DNA from 2 places in the Massilia sp. NP310 genome. Region 1 is predicted to be linked to the other one. Evidence: predicted binding sites of a transcription regulator. Region 1 holds the regulator's gene; the other holds the start of a gene.

What was found. The regulator LexA, encoded in region 1, represses DNA repair genes until DNA is damaged. The targets are predictions, from matches to a motif close to ACTGTATNNNNATACAGT.
Region 2: a site for LexA is predicted at 4,631-4,648, ahead of KY496_RS16400 (putative DNA modification/repair radical SAM protein). Genes of this name have one in related genera too.

The regions. Positions count from the first base shown of each region.
Region 1 covers NZ_CP080379.1:2,566,357-2,575,232, reverse strand. Annotated here, with positions in the region: gene KY496_RS11355 (CvpA family protein) at 1-357, shown strand, start outside; gene purF (amidophosphoribosyltransferase) at 422-1,945, shown strand; gene KY496_RS11345 (cystathionine gamma-synthase family protein) at 1,949-3,190, shown strand; gene KY496_RS11340 (tetratricopeptide repeat protein) at 3,311-4,027, shown strand; gene lexA (transcriptional repressor LexA) at 4,075-4,704, opposite strand; gene rpsF (30S ribosomal protein S6) at 4,989-5,381, shown strand; gene priB (primosomal replication protein N) at 5,423-5,713, shown strand; gene rpsR (30S ribosomal protein S18) at 5,745-6,035, shown strand; gene rplI (50S ribosomal protein L9) at 6,074-6,526, shown strand; gene KY496_RS11310 (replicative DNA helicase) at 6,636-8,033, shown strand; gene KY496_RS11305 (DUF47 domain-containing protein) at 8,124-8,750, shown strand; gene KY496_RS11300 (inorganic phosphate transporter) at 8,773-8,876, shown strand, end outside.
Region 2 covers NZ_CP080379.1:3,730,008-3,738,883, reverse strand. Annotated here, with positions in the region: gene KY496_RS16415 (HDOD domain-containing protein) at 1-738, shown strand, start outside; gene KY496_RS16410 (EAL domain-containing protein) at 774-2,966, shown strand; gene KY496_RS16405 (tetratricopeptide repeat protein) at 2,973-4,556, shown strand; gene KY496_RS16400 (putative DNA modification/repair radical SAM protein) at 4,661-5,890, shown strand; gene KY496_RS16395 (UdgX family uracil-DNA binding protein) at 5,887-7,449, shown strand; gene KY496_RS16390 (TraB/GumN family protein) at 7,595-8,590, shown strand.

The DNA of each region.
Region 1 (8,876 bases):
GGCGCCGGGCTCGCGCCGCTGCTGCCGGAAGTGATTCCCGGCGACACGGCGCGCCTGATCGTGGCCTTCATCGCGCTGTTCCTGGGCGTGCGTATCCTGATGGGCCTGCTGTCGCTGGCGATCGGCGCCCTGGTGGAAGCCACCGGGCTCTCGCTGGCGGACCGCGGCCTCGGGGGATTGTTTGGATTGGCGCGCGGCGTTGTAATCGTGCTGGCCGGCGTCATATTGTGTGGGATGACGGACATTCCGAAGCAGGCATTCTGGCAAGAGGCCCTGTTGTCGCCGATCGCCGAGACCGGCGCCCGTACCGTCAAGCCCTTCCTGCCCGCTGCCATGGCGCAGCACGTGAATTTTTGACCAGCATTCCTCAGTCGTAGAACTTTTTTCTGTAATCAAGCACTCAAGCTTTTAGGAGCACACCATGTGTGGCATCGTCGGCGTCGTCTCTCACTCTCCCGTCAACCAGTTGCTGTATGACGCATTGCTGCTGCTGCAGCACCGCGGCCAGGATGCGGCGGGCATTGCGACCAATCACAGCAGCATGTTCTCGATGTTCAAGGCCAACGGCCTGGTCCGGGACGTGTTCCGCACCCGCAATATGCGTTCGTTGTCGGGCAATAGCGGCATCGGCCACTGCCGCTACCCGACCGCCGGTTCGTCGAGCGAGGAAGAAGCGCAGCCGTTCTACGTCAATGCGCCGTTCGGCATCACGCTGGCCCACAACGGCAACCTGACCAACCAGGCCCAGCTGAAGGACGAGCTGTTCCGCAACGACCGCCGCCACATCAACACCGATTCCGACTCCGAAGTGCTGCTCAACGTGCTGGCCCACGAGATGCAGGAAGCGGCCGACGGCTATACGCTCGACGCCGATGCGGTGTTCAAGGCGGTCGCCGCCGTGCACCGCCGCGTGCGCGGCGCCTACGCCGTGGTGGCGCAGATATCGGGCCACGGCATGCTGGCCTTCCGCGATCCGTTCGGCATCCGCCCGCTGTGCCTGGGCGTCAACGAGACCGAGCAGGGCAATGAGTACCTGGTGGCCAGCGAATCGGTCGCCCTGGAGGGCCTGGGCTTCCGTTTCGTGCGCGACATCGCGCCGGGCGAAGCGGTCTTCATCGACGAAAACAACCAGCTGCACGAGCGCCAGTGCGCCGAGAACCCGTCGCTCAACCCGTGCGCCTTCGAGTTCGTCTACCTGGCCCGTCCGGATTCCGTGATCGACGGCGCCTCGGTGTACGCCACCCGCCTGCGCATGGGCGAGTACCTGGCCGACAAGGTCAGCAAGGAGATCCCGGTCGACGAGATCGACGTCGTGATGCCGATCCCCGATTCCTCGCGCCCTGCCGCGATCCAGCTGGCGCTGAAACTCGGCGTGGAGTACCGCGAGGGCTTCATCAAGAACCGCTACATCGGCCGCACCTTCATCATGCCGGGCCAGGGCATGCGCAAGAAGTCGGTGCGCCAGAAACTGAACGCCATCAGCTCCGAGTTCAAGGACAAGAACGTGCTGCTGGTCGACGACTCGATCGTGCGCGGCACCACCAGCCGCGAGATCGTGCAGATGGCGCGCGAAGCCGGCGCCCGCAAGGTGTTCTTCGCCTCGGCCGCGCCGCCGGTGCTGTACCCGAACGTGTACGGCATCGACATGCCGACCCGCGACGAGCTGATCGCCCATGGCCGCACGGTCGAGGAAGTGTGCCGCGAGATCACGGCCGACCGCGTGGTGTACCAGGACGTCGACGCGCTCAAGCGCGCGATCTCGGACGTCAATCCGGCGCTGAAGAACTTCGAGGCCTCGTGTTTCGACGGCGTCTACGTCACCGGCGACGTGACCCCCGAATACCTGGACCGCCAGGAATCGGCGCGTCACAATCCGAAGTCGAAGGACGCCGAGGACAAGGTGCGCACCCAGCTCAACCTGAATCCGCCGGTGGCGGCCGAGTAAACCATGTCGGATAACAAGCACTACGGTTTCACGACCACCATCCTGCACAACGATCGCCGCAAGACGATCGAGCAGGGTTCGCTGCACAAGCCGGTGCACACCTCGGTCGCCTTCGGCTATGCCGATGCGCGCCAGCTGGCGTCGGTATTCCAGGGCAAGGAGCCGGGCTTTCGCTACGGCCGCCAGGGCAACCCGACGGTGTCGGCCCTGGAAGACAAGATCAGCAGGATGGAAGACGGCGTCGCCACCCTGTGCTTCGGCACCGGCATGGCGGCGATCGGCGCGCTGTTCCAGGCGCTCCTGAAAGCCGGCGACCACATCGTCTCGTCGAGCTTCCTGTTCGGGAACACCAACAGCCTGTGGCAGACGGTGGCGGCCCAAGGCGTCGACGTCGCTTTCGTCGACGCCACCGACGTGGCCCGGGTGGAAGCGGCGCTGCAGCCGAACACCCGTATGGTGTTCGTCGAGACCATCGCCAATCCGCGCACGCAGGTGGCGGACCTGGCGCGCATCGGCGAACTGTGCCGCGCGCGCGGCATCCTGTACGTGGTCGACAACACGATGACCACGCCCTGGCTGTTCCGTCCCAGGGACGTGCACGCCGGGCTGGTGGTCAATTCGCTGACCAAGTCGATCGGCGGCCACGGCATCGCGCTGGGCGGCGCGCTGACCGACACGGGCCTGTTCGACTGGGCCGCGTATCCGAACATCGCCCAGAACTTCCGCAAGCAGCCGAGCGCCGCGCAAGGCATGGCCCAGCTGCGGGCCAAGGCGCTGCGCGACTTCGGCGCCGCGCTGGGGCCGGAGGCGGCGCACCACATCGCGGTCGGCGCCGAGACGCTGGCCCTGCGCATGGAGCGCACCTGCGCCAATGCGCTGGCGCTGGCGACGATGCTCCAAGCCGACGACCGGGTCGCCGCCGTGCATTACCCGGGCCTGGCCTCGCACCCGCAGCATGCGATCGTCGAGACGCTGTTCCGCTCCGGCGGCTCGCTCTTGAGCTTCGAGCTGAAGGACGAGATCGACCCGTTCGACTACCTGAACCGCCTCAAGTTGGCGATCCCGGCCTCGAACCTGGGCGACAACCGCACCCTGGTGATTCCGGTGGCGCACACGATCTTCTTCGAGATGGGCCCCGAGCGGCGCGCCAGCATGGGCATCGCGGAAGGCCTGATCCGGGTGTCGGTGGGCATCGAGGACACCGCCGACCTGGTCGGCGACTTCCGCCAGGCGCTGGATGCGTAAAGCCAGGTAAAACTGTCCTGATCGGGCCGGCAAATGCCGGCCTCGTCATTTTTGCGGTTGAGCCCAGCCGTAAAACACGGCTATCATGGACTTTTACCAGCCCAGCCTTACGGTATGCCCATGAAACGAATCCTGTCCTGCCTGTTCCTCGCGGTGTCCTTCGCAAGCGGTGGCGCCGCCTTCGCCGGCGAACTCGAGGATGCCAACGCCCTGTTCGAGAAGAAGGACTATGCGGGCGCGCTCAAGCTGTACACCAAGCTGGCCAATGCCGGCAATCCACAGGCCCAGCAGCAGCTGGGCCAGATGTACTGGTATGGCGAAGCCGGCGCGGTCGACGAGGCAAAGGCGAAGGAGTGGTTCGAAAAGTCGGCCGCCAAGGGCAATAAGGTCGCCGCCGACTCGCTCGTGATCATGCAGCAGCGCGTCCTTCGCCGCGCCGAGATCGACTACTGGATCAAGGGCTACGATGGCGCCGAGCTGCAGTCGGGCGAATACCGCTGCCCGTTGCCGCGCATCCCGGCGGTGTCGAAGATCAATGAAGAGATCGAGCGCGTGAACAACGCCGTGACCAGCTGGCAGGATTGCTACAACAAGATGGTGACCAACCTGAACGCGCAGTCGCCGCTGACCAAGCGCATCCCGCCCGACATCGCCAAGCTGATGAACAAGCAGGAAACCGAGGCCTCGACCGCCTATCTGGAGGCGGTGCGCCAGAACATCGCCGAGGGAGCGAAAGTCAATTCGAAGATGGTATTGGCCGATTTCGCCGCCTGGCGCAGCGCGACCGAGGCCTTCGTGGACCAGCATAATGCGGTGGTCAACAAGGCCAAGCAATAATAGTGAATGCCGGCCCGCAGGCCGGCGTGCTCAAGAGGTGAAGCCGATCAGTTCCAGCTACGCATCAACCCAACCGCCAGTCCCTCGAGCGCAAACTCTTCGTCGGGCGTGACTTCGATGACCTTGAAGTCGGGGTTCTCGGGCAGCAGTTCGACCAGGTCGCCGGTCTTGCGGTAGCGCTTGACGGTGACTTCCTCGCCCAGGCGGGCGACGACGATCTGGCCGTTCTTGGCGCTATCGATTTTCTTGACCGCCAAAAAGTCGCCATCCATGATGCCGGCGTCGCGCATCGACCAGCCTTTTACCTTGAGCAAGAAGTCGGGCCGCGCCGCGAACATCGCGGTGTCGACGTTATAGGTCGCTTCGACGTGTTCTTGCGCCAGGATCGGATTGCCGGCGGCGACGCGACCGACCAGCGGCAGCGACATCAGGGAAGGTGGCGGCATCGGGATCTGCTCGACGCTGGCGCCGACCAGGCGGATGCCGCGCGAAGTGCCCGGCGAAATCTCGATCGCGCCCTTGCGCGCCAGGGCTTGCAGGTGTTCTTCGGCCGCATTGGCCGAACGGAAGCCCAGTTCGGCCGCGATTTCGGCCCGGGTCGGAGGGAAACCCGTGTTCTCGATCGCTTCCTTGATCAGGTTAAGGATCTGTTCTTGCCTTGCAGTGAGCTTGAGCATAAATAATCTTGCAGCAACGGGTTGTAGAGGTAGACTGTATTTTTGTACAGTATTCTGCTATACGCAAGTGATATACACGAAAAAGCGCAAAAAAAGCGCGCACAAGACAAAAAATAGGGCTTCCATGGGCCTAATTGTCGAGTGAGCGCGGCGCCGCGATGGGGCGCTTGACAGCCAAGTTCCCTTTTTGCCCATTTCACGCTATACTAGCTGGCTGTTCCCTTCCCACACTCGTCTTGACGCCGAGGTGGGCATTTATGTAAAACGTCCTCAAGGAGTAATGCATGCGTCATTATGAAATCGTTTTTATCGTCCATCCGGACCAGAGCGAGCAAGTCCCGGCGATGATCGAGCGTTACAAGACCACGGTGACCAGCCGCGGCGGTAACATCCATCGCGTGGAAGACTGGGGCCGCCGCCAGATGGCTTACCAGATCCAGAAGCTGCCAAAAGCTCACTACATCTGCCTGAACATCGAATGCGACAACGAGACCCTGGTCGAGCTGGAAACCGCATTCAAGTTCAATGATGCCGTTCTGCGTCATCTGACCGTCAAGATGAAGAAAGCAGAAACCGCACCGTCGCCGATGATGAAATCGGTGCAGCGCGAAGACGCAGCCAAGAGCCACCGTGCAGAAGCAGCCGCTCCTGCAGCTGCCCCGGCCGCCGCTGCCTAAGATTTTTTCCAGGAATTCGTAACAAGCAGTAGTAGAACCGGGTGAATCAGCTCCAGCTCGTGGCGACCATCGCCGAGCGTGACGTACTGCGCTACACCCCGGCCGGCGTGCCGATCGTTTCAGCCGTCCTGATGCACAGTTCGCATCAGCGCGAGGCGGGGATCGATCGCCTGGTCGAGTTCGAAGTTCCCGCGTTCGCCGCGGGCGAGATTTCGGGCAGGTTCGGAAACGCCGAGCTCGGCGCCAGCTACCGCTTCGATGGATTCCTCGCACGAAAAAATCGCAACAGCAAAGCCCTGGTGTTTCACATCATTGATTTCAGTGCCGCCTAGTTCGGCAATTTAGATATACAGGAGCCTCGAAATGGCATTCGGTAAAAAGTTCGACAAAAACAAAGCCAAAGAAAAACTGAAGCGCAAGCAGCAGAACCCGCTGTTCAAGCGCAAGAAATTCTGCCGCTTCACCGCCGCCGGCGTTGAGCAGGTCGACTACAAAGACGTCGACACCCTGAAGGACTTCGTCCAGGAAAACGGCAAGATCATGCCAGCACGTCTGACCGGCACCAAGGCGCACTACCAGCGTCAGGTCGACGCCGCCATCAAGCGCGCCCGTTACCTGGCGCTGCTGCCGTACACCGACCTGCACCACGGTTAATCGTCGGTCACGACAGTCAGATATCCTGGAGATAAAACATGCAAGTTATTCTGTTGGAAAAAGTTATCAACGTCGGCAACCTGGGCGACGTCGTCAAAGTCAAGGATGGTTACGCACGTAACTTCCTGATCCCACAAAAGATGGCACGCCGCGCTACCGCGTCGGCAGTGGCCGAGTTCGAAGCCAAGCGCGCCGAACTGGAAAAAGCAGCCGCCGAGAAGCTGGCAGCCGCCCAAGCCCAAGGCGACAAGCTGAGCGGCCTGACCGTCACCATCGGCCAGAAGGCCGGCGTCGACGGCCGTCTGTTCGGTTCGGTCACCAACGCGGACATCGCTGAAGCGCTGACCAAGCAGGGCTTCCCGGTCGAAAAAGCTGCCGTTCGCCTGCCGAACGGCCCGCTGAAGACCACCGGCGAATTCCCGGTTGCAGTCGCCCTGCACACCGACGTCGTGTCGGAAATCACCATCGCTGTCGTGGGCGAAGCTGCCTAAGCGAATGCTGAACTGAAGTAAAAGCAGTACACGAAAAAGCCGGGTTCTCCCGGCTTTTTTGCTTTTGAAACTCACCAATTATGACAGCCGTGTGACAGGAGAAGGTATAATGCCGCCCATGAACGCAGCACCCTCAGACCCGCAGATCGAAGCCCTGCGCATCCCCCCGCACTCCATCGAAGCAGAGCAGTCCGTCATCGGCGGCCTGCTGCGCGATAATGCCGCCTGGGACCGCATCGCCGACTTCATGCATGCGGAAGACTTCTACCGTTACGATCACCGCATCATCTTCGAACAGATGGTCCGCCTGATCAACGCCGGCAAGCCGGCCGACGTGATCACGGTCTATGAAGCCTGCAACCAGCTCGGCAAGGCCGAGGAAGTGGGTGGCCTGCAATACCTGAACGCGATGGCGCAGAACACGCCGTCGGCCGCCAATATCCGCCGCTACGCCGAGATCGTGCGCGACCGCGGCATCCTGCGCCAGCTGATCACCGTCGCCGACGAGATTTCCGGCAATGCCTTCAATCCGCAGGGCAAGGAAGTCAAGCAGATGCTCGACGAGGCGGAATCGCGGATCTTCGCCATCGCCGAGCAGGGCGCCCGCGGCGCCCAGGGCTGGCTGGCGGTGCAGCCGCTGCTGACCCAGGTGGTCGAGCGCATCGACGAACTGTACTCGCGCGAGAACCAGGGCGAGATCACCGGCGTGCCGACCGGCTTCATCGACCTCGACCGCATGACCTCCGGCCTGCAGCCGGGCGACCTGGTCATCGTCGCCGGCCGTCCGTCGATGGGCAAGACCGCGTTCTCGGTGAACATCGGCGAGAACGTCGCGATCGAGGCCGGCCTGCCGGTCGCCGTGTTCTCGATGGAGATGGGCGGCGCCCAGCTGGCCATGCGTATGCTCGGCTCGGTCGGCCAGCTCGACCAGCACCGCCTGCGTACCGGCCGCCTGCACGACGAGGACTGGCCGCGCCTGACGCACGCCATCCAGAAGATGAACGATGCCCAGCTGTACATCGACGAAACCCCCGCATTGAATCCGATCGAGATGCGCGCGCGGGCCCGCCGCCTGGCGCGCCAGTGCGGCAAGCTGGGCCTGATCATCGTCGACTACCTGCAGCTGATGCAGGGTTCGAAGCCGGGCGACAACCGCGCCTCCGAGATTTCCGAGATCTCGCGCTCGCTCAAGGGCCTGGCGAAGGAGCTGCAGTGCCCCGTGATCGCGCTGTCGCAGCTGAACCGCTCGCTGGAACAACGCCCCAACAAACGTCCCGTGATGTCCGACCTGCGCGAATCCGGCGCTATCGAACAGGATGCGGACGTGATCATCTTCCTGTACCGCGACGAAGTCTATAACCCGGATTCGCCTGACAAAGGCACCGCCGAGATCATCATCGGCAAGCAGCGTAATGGCCCGATCGGGGCGATTCGTCTGACCTGGATTGGCCAATACACCAAGTTTGGCAATTACAGCGGCAACCTGTCTATCTACCAGGGCGACTAAGCCGCATAGCGCGGCCAGCGTCACGCCGCATACCATGCCGTCGCTTTTCCCGGAGCGTCGGCAATACCGAGAGAAAAACGGAGAAAAACAATGTTTGGACGCTTTTTGCCTAAAGAAGGCAATTTCTTTGAACTGTTCAACCAGCACGCGGCCTTGTGCGTGAAGGGTGCCCATGAAATGGTCGGCCTGATGACCAATTTCGACGATCTGGAAACCCGTACCCATGCGGTCGAAACGATCGAAAAACAGGCCGACAAGATCACCTACGCCACGGTCGACCTGCTGCACAAGACCTTCATCACTCCGCTCGACCGCGACGACATCCACAAGCTGATCACGCGCATGGACGACATCCTGGACATGATGGAAGACGCGGCCCAGACCGTTTCCCTGTACGACCTGCATGCGGTGACGCCGGAGGCGAAGCGCCTGGCCGAGCTGTGCCTGTCGTGCTGCCTGAAGGTGCAGGAAGCGGTCTCGATGCTGCACGACATGGACAATGCGCCAAAGATCGTCGCCATCTGCGAAGAGATCGACCGCTTCGAGTCGGACGCCGACCATGTGATGCGCGCCGCCATGTCCAAGCTGTTCCGCGACGAACCGGACGTGCGCAACCTGATCAAGATGAAGGCGATCTACGAGATCCTGGAAACCGTGACCGACCGCTGCGAAGACGTGGCCAACATCATCGAAGGCATCATCGTCGAAAACGCGTAAGCGTCGTTCGAGCGAAACAACCATGGATACTGTTAACATCAGCATTTATGTGCTGGGCATGCTGGTGGTGCTGGCACTCATCTTCGACTTCATGAACGGCTTCCACGACTCGGCGAACTCGATCGC
Region 2 (8,876 bases), 1.2 Mb from region 1:
AGCGTGGCCGAGGAATTCCGCGACGCCTCGCGCCGCGTGATCCACGAAGTGAACAATCCACTGGCGATCATCAAGAACTACCTCAGCGTCCTGGACGGCAAGCTGGCGCGCCAGGAGCCGGTGGGCGGCGAGCTGTCGATCCTGAGCGAAGAGATCGACCGCGTCGGCCAGCTGATCGGCAGCCTGGCCGACCAGCGCACGCCGGACGCTGCTCCGCGTCCGCTCGACGCGGCCAAGGTGGTGGACGACGTGCTGCGCCTGTTCCGCGGCAGCGGCTACGTGCCGGCCACGACCCAGGTCGTGGCGCGCATGGAAGGCGATGGCGCGATCGAGGGCGATCCCGACCTGCTCAAGCAGATCCTGGTCAACCTGGTCAAGAACGCGGTCGAAGCCCTGGGCTCGCGCCCGGCGGGGCGCATCGAGATCGTCAACCGCGGCCACGTGAACCGCGAGCGCCGGGTCTACCTGGAACTCGTCGTCAGCGACAATGGCCCGGGCCTGTCGCGCGAGGTGCTGGCCAACCTGTTCTCTCCGGTCAGGAGCGCCAAGGACGGCCTCGAGGCCGGCGCCAACCGCGGCCTTGGCCTGTCGATCGTCCATGGCCTGGTCAAGCAGCTGGACGGCCACATCGCCTGCCGCAGCGGCAGCACCGGCACTTCCTTTGAAATCCTCCTGCCGGCGTGGTCCGGCGCCGGCGCGGCCCCTGCGCTCCCGGCGCGCGCCCTCGGTTCCGCTTGACCCTCACCATGCACGCGCATCCAGTCACCGCCACCATGCTTCCCGGCGAACCCGCTCCCTTCTCCCAGACCCTCGAGACCGACAGCCAGCCACGCCTGCTGCTGGTCGACGACGAGCCACGCCTGCTGTCCTCGCTGTACGAACTGCTGCAGGGACGCGGCTACCGCCTGGTCACCGCGCCGTCGGGGACCGAAGCCCTGGCCCAACTGTCCCGTCAGCACTTCGACCTCGTCCTGCTCGACCTGCGCCTGCCCGACATCGGCGGCCACGAGATCATGGACTTCATCAACGAGAGGGGCATCGACGCCGACGTCATCGTGATGAGCGGCGAGATCGGCATCGACGCCGCGATCGGCGCGCTCAAGCGCGGCGCCTACAGCTACCTGCGCAAGCCCTACAGCCGCGAGGAGCTGCTCTCCACCGTGAGCAACGCGCTGCAGCGGCGGCGCCTGACGCTGGATAACGCGCGCATCGCGAACCAGCTCGAGAACTCCGAGAAGATGTACCGCTACCTGGTGGACTCGTCGCCGGACATCATCTATACGCTGAACCACGAGGGCCGCTTCACCTTCGTCAACGACCGCGCCTACCAGCTGCTCGGCTACACCCGCGAAGAGCTGATCGGCCAGCACTACTCGATCCTGGTGCACGAGGAAGACCTGGAGCGCGCGCGCTACGTGTTCAACGAGCGCCGCGTCGACGAGCGCGCCTCGCGCAACGTCGAGCTGCGCCTGAAGTGCCGCGGCGGCAATGGCCACGACCGCACCTTCAACACCACGCTGATGACGATCTCGCTCAACGCGATCGGCATGCACGTGCCGGACCAGGAAGTGAAGAAGCTCGAATTCTTCGGCACCTATGGCGTGGCGCGCGACATCACCGACCGAAAGCGCGCCGAAGAGGTCATCTCCTACCAGGCCTACCACGACATCCTGACCGACCTGCCGAACCGCATCCTGTTCAAGGACCGCCTGGGCCTGGCCGTGATCCAGGCCAAGCGCAAGCAGACCGAGCTCGCGGTGATGTTCATCGACCTGGACCGCTTCAAGCTGGTGAACGACACGCTGGGCCACGTGAAGGGCGACGAATTGCTGCAGCAGGCGGCCAGCCGCCTGAAGGAATGCCTGCGCAAGGGCGACACCCTGGCGCGCCAGGGCGGCGACGAGTTCACCATCGTGCTGCCCGAGCTGCGCGATCGCGACGACGCGCGCATGGTGGCGGATAAATTCCTGGAAGTGCTGCAGGACCCGTTCGACCTGGACGGCCACGAGGTGCACATCTCGGCCTCGATCGGCATCGCGATCTATCCGAAGGATGGCGAATCGATCGACGAGCTGCTGCGCCACGCCGACATCGCGATGTACCAGGTCAAGGCGCTGGGCAAGAACGGCCACAGCTTCTACCACGACTCGATGCTCGAAGTGTCGCACCAGAAGATCGCGCTGGAGCAGGCGCTGCGCCGCGCGCTCGAGCACGACGAGCTGGAGATGTTCTACCAGCCGCAGATCGACGCCATGACCGGCCGCATCACCGGCGCCGAAGCGCTGATGCGCTGGAACCACCCGACCCGCGGCCGCCTGTCGGCGGGCGAGTTCCTGCCGTTCGCCGAAGAGAACGGCCTGATGCTGCCGATCTCGGACTGGATGATCGGCGCCCTGTGCCGCGACATGCTGCAGTGGAATGCGATCGGCGGCAGCGAGATCCGCCTGTCGCTGAACCTGTCGCCGCAATACCTGGACCGCGGCGACTTTTTCGAGAAGATGCGTGGCGCGCTGGCGCGCTACGGCATCTCGCCGCAGCAGATCGAGGTCGAGATCACCGAGAACATCTGCATCCGCAATCCGCAGTATGCGATCGAGCAGCTCAACAAGCTGTGCCAGTTGGGCGTGTCGATCGCGATCGACGATTTCGGCACCGGCTACTCGTCCTTGTCGTACCTGCACCGCTTCCCGATCCACACCGTCAAGATCGACCAGTCCTTCGTCAAGGAGATCCACCAGGAAGACGGCCATTATCCGGTGATCCTGGCGATCATCTCGATCGCGCGCGGCCTGGGCCTGAACCTGATCGCCGAAGGCGTCGAGACCGAGGAGCAGGCGCGCTACCTGCGCGCCAACGGCTGCCTGACGATGCAGGGCTACCTGTACTACCGTCCGATTTCGCTGCAGGACTTCATGGCCGCGCTGCGCACCCAGTCGGGCGCCAGCCTGCGCGCGGTGCAGGCCTGACCGAACATGCTCGACGCCCCGCTGCAATCGAGCGCCACGCCCACTTACAGCGCTGCGCATTCCGCCGAATTCCTCCGTGTGAAAGCGCAGGCCGAGCGCGGCGTGGCCCAGGCCCAGCACAGCCTGGGCTTCATGTACGTGAGCGGCCAGGGCGTGCTGAAGAACGACGAGCTGGCGGTGGCCTGGTACCGGATGGCGGCGGCGGCGGGCCTGGCGCAGGCCCAGTACAACCTCGGCGTGATGTTCCAGAAGGGCCAGGGCGTCGAGCAGGACTTCGGCCAGGCGGCCCACTGGTACGGGCGCGCGGCCGACCAGGGTTACGCGCCGGCCCAGTACAACCTGGGCTGGCTGTACGCGAAAGGCCATGGCGTGGCCAGCGACGTGGGCCGGGCGCTGCACTGGTTCAGCCAGGCGGCGGACCAGGGCGAGCCGGGCGCGCAGCACAACCTGGGCATGATGTTCGAGACCGGCAAGGGCGTGGCCCAGGACCAGGAAGCGGCGCTGCACTGGTACCGGCGCGCCGCCGAGCAGGGCTATGTGCGCTCGCAGTACAACCTGGGGCTGCGCTACGAGGCCGGCCAGGGCGTGGCGCGCGACGCCCGCGAAGCGCTGGCCTGGATGCGCAAGGCGGCGGAGCAGGGCCATGCGCCGGCCCAGTTCAACCTCGGCCTGCGCTACGACAAGGGCCAGGACGTCGAGCAGGACAGCCGGCAGGCGATCCTGTGGTACGGCCGCGCCGGCGAGCAGGGGCATGCCAGCTCGCAGTTCAATCTCGCGCTCATTTACGACACCGGCCACGGCGTCCCGCGCGACGAAGCGCTGGCCCTGGCGTGGTACCGGCGCGCCGCAAACCAGGGCCATGCCGGCGCCCAGAACAGCCTCGGCATGCGCCATGAACACGGACAGGGTGTGGCGGTCGACGCGGCGCAGGCGGCCGCCTGGTACCGGCGCGCGGCCGAGCAGGGGCTGCCGGCGGCCCAGTACCACCTGGGACAGTTGCTCGATGCCGGCAACGGGGCCGAGCAGGATCCGGCCCAGGCGACACAGTGGTATCGCAAGGCGGCCGAGCAGGGCCACCTGCGGGCCCAGTTCGACCTGGGCCTGCGTTTCGAGGCCGGCAACGGCGTCGAGCAGGACAGCGCGCAGGCGCTGGCCTGGTACCGGCGTGCGGCCGGCCAGGATTACGCGCCGGCCCAGTACATGGTCGGCGCGCTGCTCGACCGGATCGAAACCGGCGACCCGGCCGAGGCGACCGACTGGTTCCACAAGGCGGCCGACCAGAAGCACGCGCTGGCGCAGTTCGAGCTGGGGCTGCGCTACGACTGCGGCAAGGGCGTGGAGCGCGACTACGAGGCGGCCCATTTCTGGTACCTGTGCGCCGCGCGCCAGGGCCATGCGCGGGCCCAGTTCAACCTCGGCGTGATGTATGCCACCGGGCAGGGCGCCCAGCGCGACCTGGTCGAGGCCTATGCCTGGCTGCACCGGGCCGGCGGCGCCGGCGTGGCGGCGGCCAGCGCCTACCTGGCGAAGCTCGCGGGCCGGATGGAAGCGCAACAGTTGTCCCAGGCCGAGCGCTTGATTTCGGTTTGATGTCCCGTATTTGAACCGTCGGCGGGCACACATGCCTGCGCCAGCGCACCGTGCGCGACTGCACGCCGCGTTATACTGTATGTCCATACAGTCACGCGCGCGCGATGGAACTCAACGACAAGCTCGAAATCCTGGCCGACGCGGCCAAGTACGACGCATCCTGCGCCAGCAGCGGTGCGCCCAAGCGCGGCTCCGAAGGCAAGGACGGCCTGGGCGCCACCACCGGCATGGGCATCTGCCACAGCTATACGCCGGACGGCCGCTGCGTCTCGCTGCTCAAGATCCTGCTCACCAATTTCTGCATCTACGACTGCCAGTACTGCATCAACCGGCGCACCTCGAACGTGCCGCGGGCGCGCTTCGCGGTCGATGAAGTCGTGAAGCTGACCCAGGATTTTTACCTGCGCAACTACATCGACGGCCTGTTCCTCAGCTCGGGCATCATCCAGTCGGCCGACTACACGATGGAGCAGCTGGTGGCAGTGGCGCGCCAGCTGCGCGAGGTGCACCAGTTCCGCGGCTACATCCACCTCAAGACCATTCCCGACGCCGATCCGCTCCTGATCCAGGAGGCCGGCCGCTGGGCCGACCGCCTGTCGGTGAACATCGAGCTGCCGACCCACGACAGCGTGACCCGCCTCGCGCCCGAAAAAAGCGTCCACACGATCAAGCTGGCGATGGGCTCGATCCGGCGCAAACTGGACGAAAAAGCCGAAGAGCCGAAGGCGCCGGCCTTCGCGCCGGCTGGCCAGAGCACGCAGATGATCGTCGGCGCCGACGCCAGCGACGACCACACCATCCTGAACACGGCCGAGACGCTGTACGGCAGCTACAAGCTCAAGCGCGTGTATTACTCGGCCTTCAGCCCGATCCCGCACAGCCCCGGCAGCGTGCCGCTGGCGCCGCCGCCGCTGCTGCGCGAGCACCGCCTGTACCAGGCAGACTTTTTATTGCGCGGCTACGGCTTCACGGCTGGTGAACTGATGCCGCAAACGGGCAACCTGGCACTGGACGTCGACCCCAAGCTGGCCTGGGCCCTGGCCAATCGCGAGCACTTCCCGATGGACCTGAACCGGGTGGATGCGTCGCTGATCCCGCGCATTCCCGGCATTGGCCTGCGCAACGCCAAGCGCATCGTCGAGCTGCGCCGCCTGCGCCGCATCCGCTGGGAAGATTTATCTCGCCTGCGTTGCAGCCTCAAGAAGCTGGCGCCCTTCGTCGTCACCGCCGACTACAAGCCGGCGCAGGGCGCGACCAGTTCCGAGCTGCTGCGCAAGCACATGGCCGATGCGCCGCAGCAGATGAACCTGTGGCCCGAATTGCAGGCGGCATGAGCGCCAGCGCCGGCGCGGATGCCAATGCCAGCGCCGCCGCCCTCGCCGCGACCGCGGTGGCGAGCGTGCGCGCGGGCCAGCCGCTGCTGGTGGACGGTTTCACCGCATGGCGCGCGGTGGCGCGCGAATTGCTGCGCGCCGGCGTGCCGCCCGAGGCGGTGACCTGGGGCGCGCCGGGCGCCGACCTGTTCTCGGGTGCGCCGGCTTCCCAAGCTGCTGCGCATAATGGGGGCGACCTCCTGGCGACTCAAGCGGTTGAGCAGGAGCCTTCCAATGCAACGGCGCCAAGGCCGCATGTCCCTCGCTCCCTGATGGAGATGCTGCAGACCGCCGCCTGCTACCGCGATCACGACCGCTGGGCCTTCCTGTATCGGGTGATCTGGCGCTGGCAACAGGGCGAGCACGACGTGCAATCGCCCGCCGATCCGGACGGGCAGCGGCTGCACGTGATGGTCAAGGCGGTGCGGCGCGAGGTACACGATATGCACGCCTACATCCGATTCCGTGAACGGCCGATCGAGGCCGGCGCGCCCCATTTCGTGGCCTGGTTTGAACCCGCCCACGACGTCCTGCCCCAGGTGGCCGAACATTTTGTGGCGCGCATGGGCAAGGTGAGCTGGATGATCGCCACGCCCGACGCCAGCGTGCTGTGGGACGGCGCCACCTTGCACCATACCGGCCCGCTGATGTCGAGCGCGGCCGACCTCGACGATGCGGGCGAGGCCCTGTGGCTGACCTATTACCGCAGCATCTTCAACCCGGCGCGCCTGAACACGCAGGTCATGAACAGCCACATCCCGTCGCGCTTCTGGAAGAACCTGCCGGAAGGCGCGCTGGTGCCGTCGCTGGTGAGCCAGGCCGGCCTCGGCGCGCGCCGCATCGGCCAGGTCGAGGCGGTAGGGCGGCGCAGCGGTCGCACGATCCCGATCGAAGCCGAACAGGCGCAGCCCGAGCGCCAGCAGCCGTCGAAGCTGGACGAGTGCCGGCGCTGCGACCTGTGGGAACACGCGACCCAGGCGGTCGGCGGCGAGGGGCCGAAGCACGCGCAGATCATGCTCGTCGGCGAGCAGCCGGGCGACCAGGAAGACCTGGCCGGCCAGCCCTTCGTCGGCCCGGCCGGCAAGCTGCTCGACCGCGTGTTCGAGCAGGCCGGCGTGGAGCGCAAGGGCGTCTACATCACCAACGCCGTCAAGCATTTCAAGTGGGAGCCGCGCGGCAAGCGGCGCCTGCACAAGACGCCGGCGCAGAAGGAGATCGAGGCCTGCCACTACTGGCTCGAGAAGGAGATCGCCACCCGCAAGCCCAAGGTCATCGTGGCGATGGGCGCGACCGCGCTCAAGTCGGTGCTGCAGGCGGGCAGTGCGACGCTCAAGGACAAGCTGGGACGGCCCATACGCCATGGCGACAGCTGGGTGGTGACGATCTACCACCCGTCGTACGTGCTGCGCGTGCCGGACGAGGCGTCCAAGCACGAGGCGTTTTCGGTGATGGTCAAGGGCTTGAAGCTGGCGCAGGAATTATTGGACCGGCCAGATGTGCCGGAGCCGCCGGAAGGCTGACGTATGCATGATATGCGCCGTTCATGTAATTGAAACAGCCGTGTTACAGCGGCTTCGCCGACGCTGCCATTGGCGTAAGATCTGGCGATTCCCATCACCGGATCATTTCATGAGCAAACTCGCCGTACCTGCTTTCTGCATATGCATGCTGACCGCTCCCGCCTGGGCGCAATCGGAAGATGTGGCTGTCCAGGCGCAGGCTGCCGTCGATGTCGCCGACAGCGCCGCCGAACCGGCGCCGGAGCAGATCCACGTCGTGGCCCAGCGTCCCGGACCGGGCATGTGGAAGGTGTCGAAGGGCGAGCACGTATTGTGGGTGTTCGGCATGTACGGGCCGGTGCCGAAGGACATGCAGTGGCGCTCGCAGCAGGTCGAAAATGTCATCCGGAATTCGCAGGAATACCTGTCGGCGCCAAGCGTCTCGGCCAACCCGGGTTTCTTCAGGGGGATCACGCTGCTGCCAAGCTTCATCGGCATGCGCAAGAATCCGGATGGCGCAAGCTTGCGTGACGTGATGCCGGCGGAAGAGTATGCGCGCTGGACCGCGCTCAAGGCCAAGTATTTGCCGGACAACGACGGCGTCGAGCGCGAGCGCCCGATCTTCGCGGCGGAGGTGTTGTCGAACGCCGCGCGCAAGCAGGCGGGCCTGGTCGACAGCCACGCGGTGCGCAAGCCGCTGCTGGACCTGGTCAAGAAGGCGAAGTTGAAGGAGACCGCGTCGACCTTCCAGCTGCCGATGGACAATGCGCGCACGGTGCTGAAGAACTTCAAGAAATCGACCCTGGGCGACGCCGCCTGCCTGGCGCGCACGATGGCCACGCTGGAGCAGGACATCGAGGCCGCCAGCCAGCGCGCCAATGCCTGGGCCAAGGGCGATATGGATGAAATGCGCAAGCTGGACTTCGCCACGCGCGAAGAAGCCTGCTTCGGCGCCCTGATGAACAGCGCAGCATTCGATGCCGAGCCCGAATTCAAGAACATGAAGGTACGGGCGGAGGCGATGTGGATTGCTTCTGCCGAGAAGGCGCTTGCGGCCAATGCCTCGACCTTCGCCGTCCTGAAGATCGAGGATATCTTCGACCCGAAAGGGGTGATCGCGGCGCTGGCGGCGAAGGGGTATGCGGTCGAGCAGCCGGATTGATCCGGGGCAGGCGCGGGAGGGGCGGAAAATTGTCAAACCGTCCCAAACGCGCGTAGAATGCTGGCAACGCGGGTGTAGTTCAATTTATATTAGATGAAAGCTGTTCACAACCCGTAGCGTCAATTTCCCTCTTGTTTACCTAACGTCCCCTCCAGAAACGCTCCTATGCTCCAGCAGCGAGCAATGCTAAATCCCTAGTCACGCCTCCGTGGTGCTGTCGATGATTTTTTGTTCACGAACCCGCTGCTGCATTGATTGGGTAAGGGTGCCGTTGTAGAATATGTTC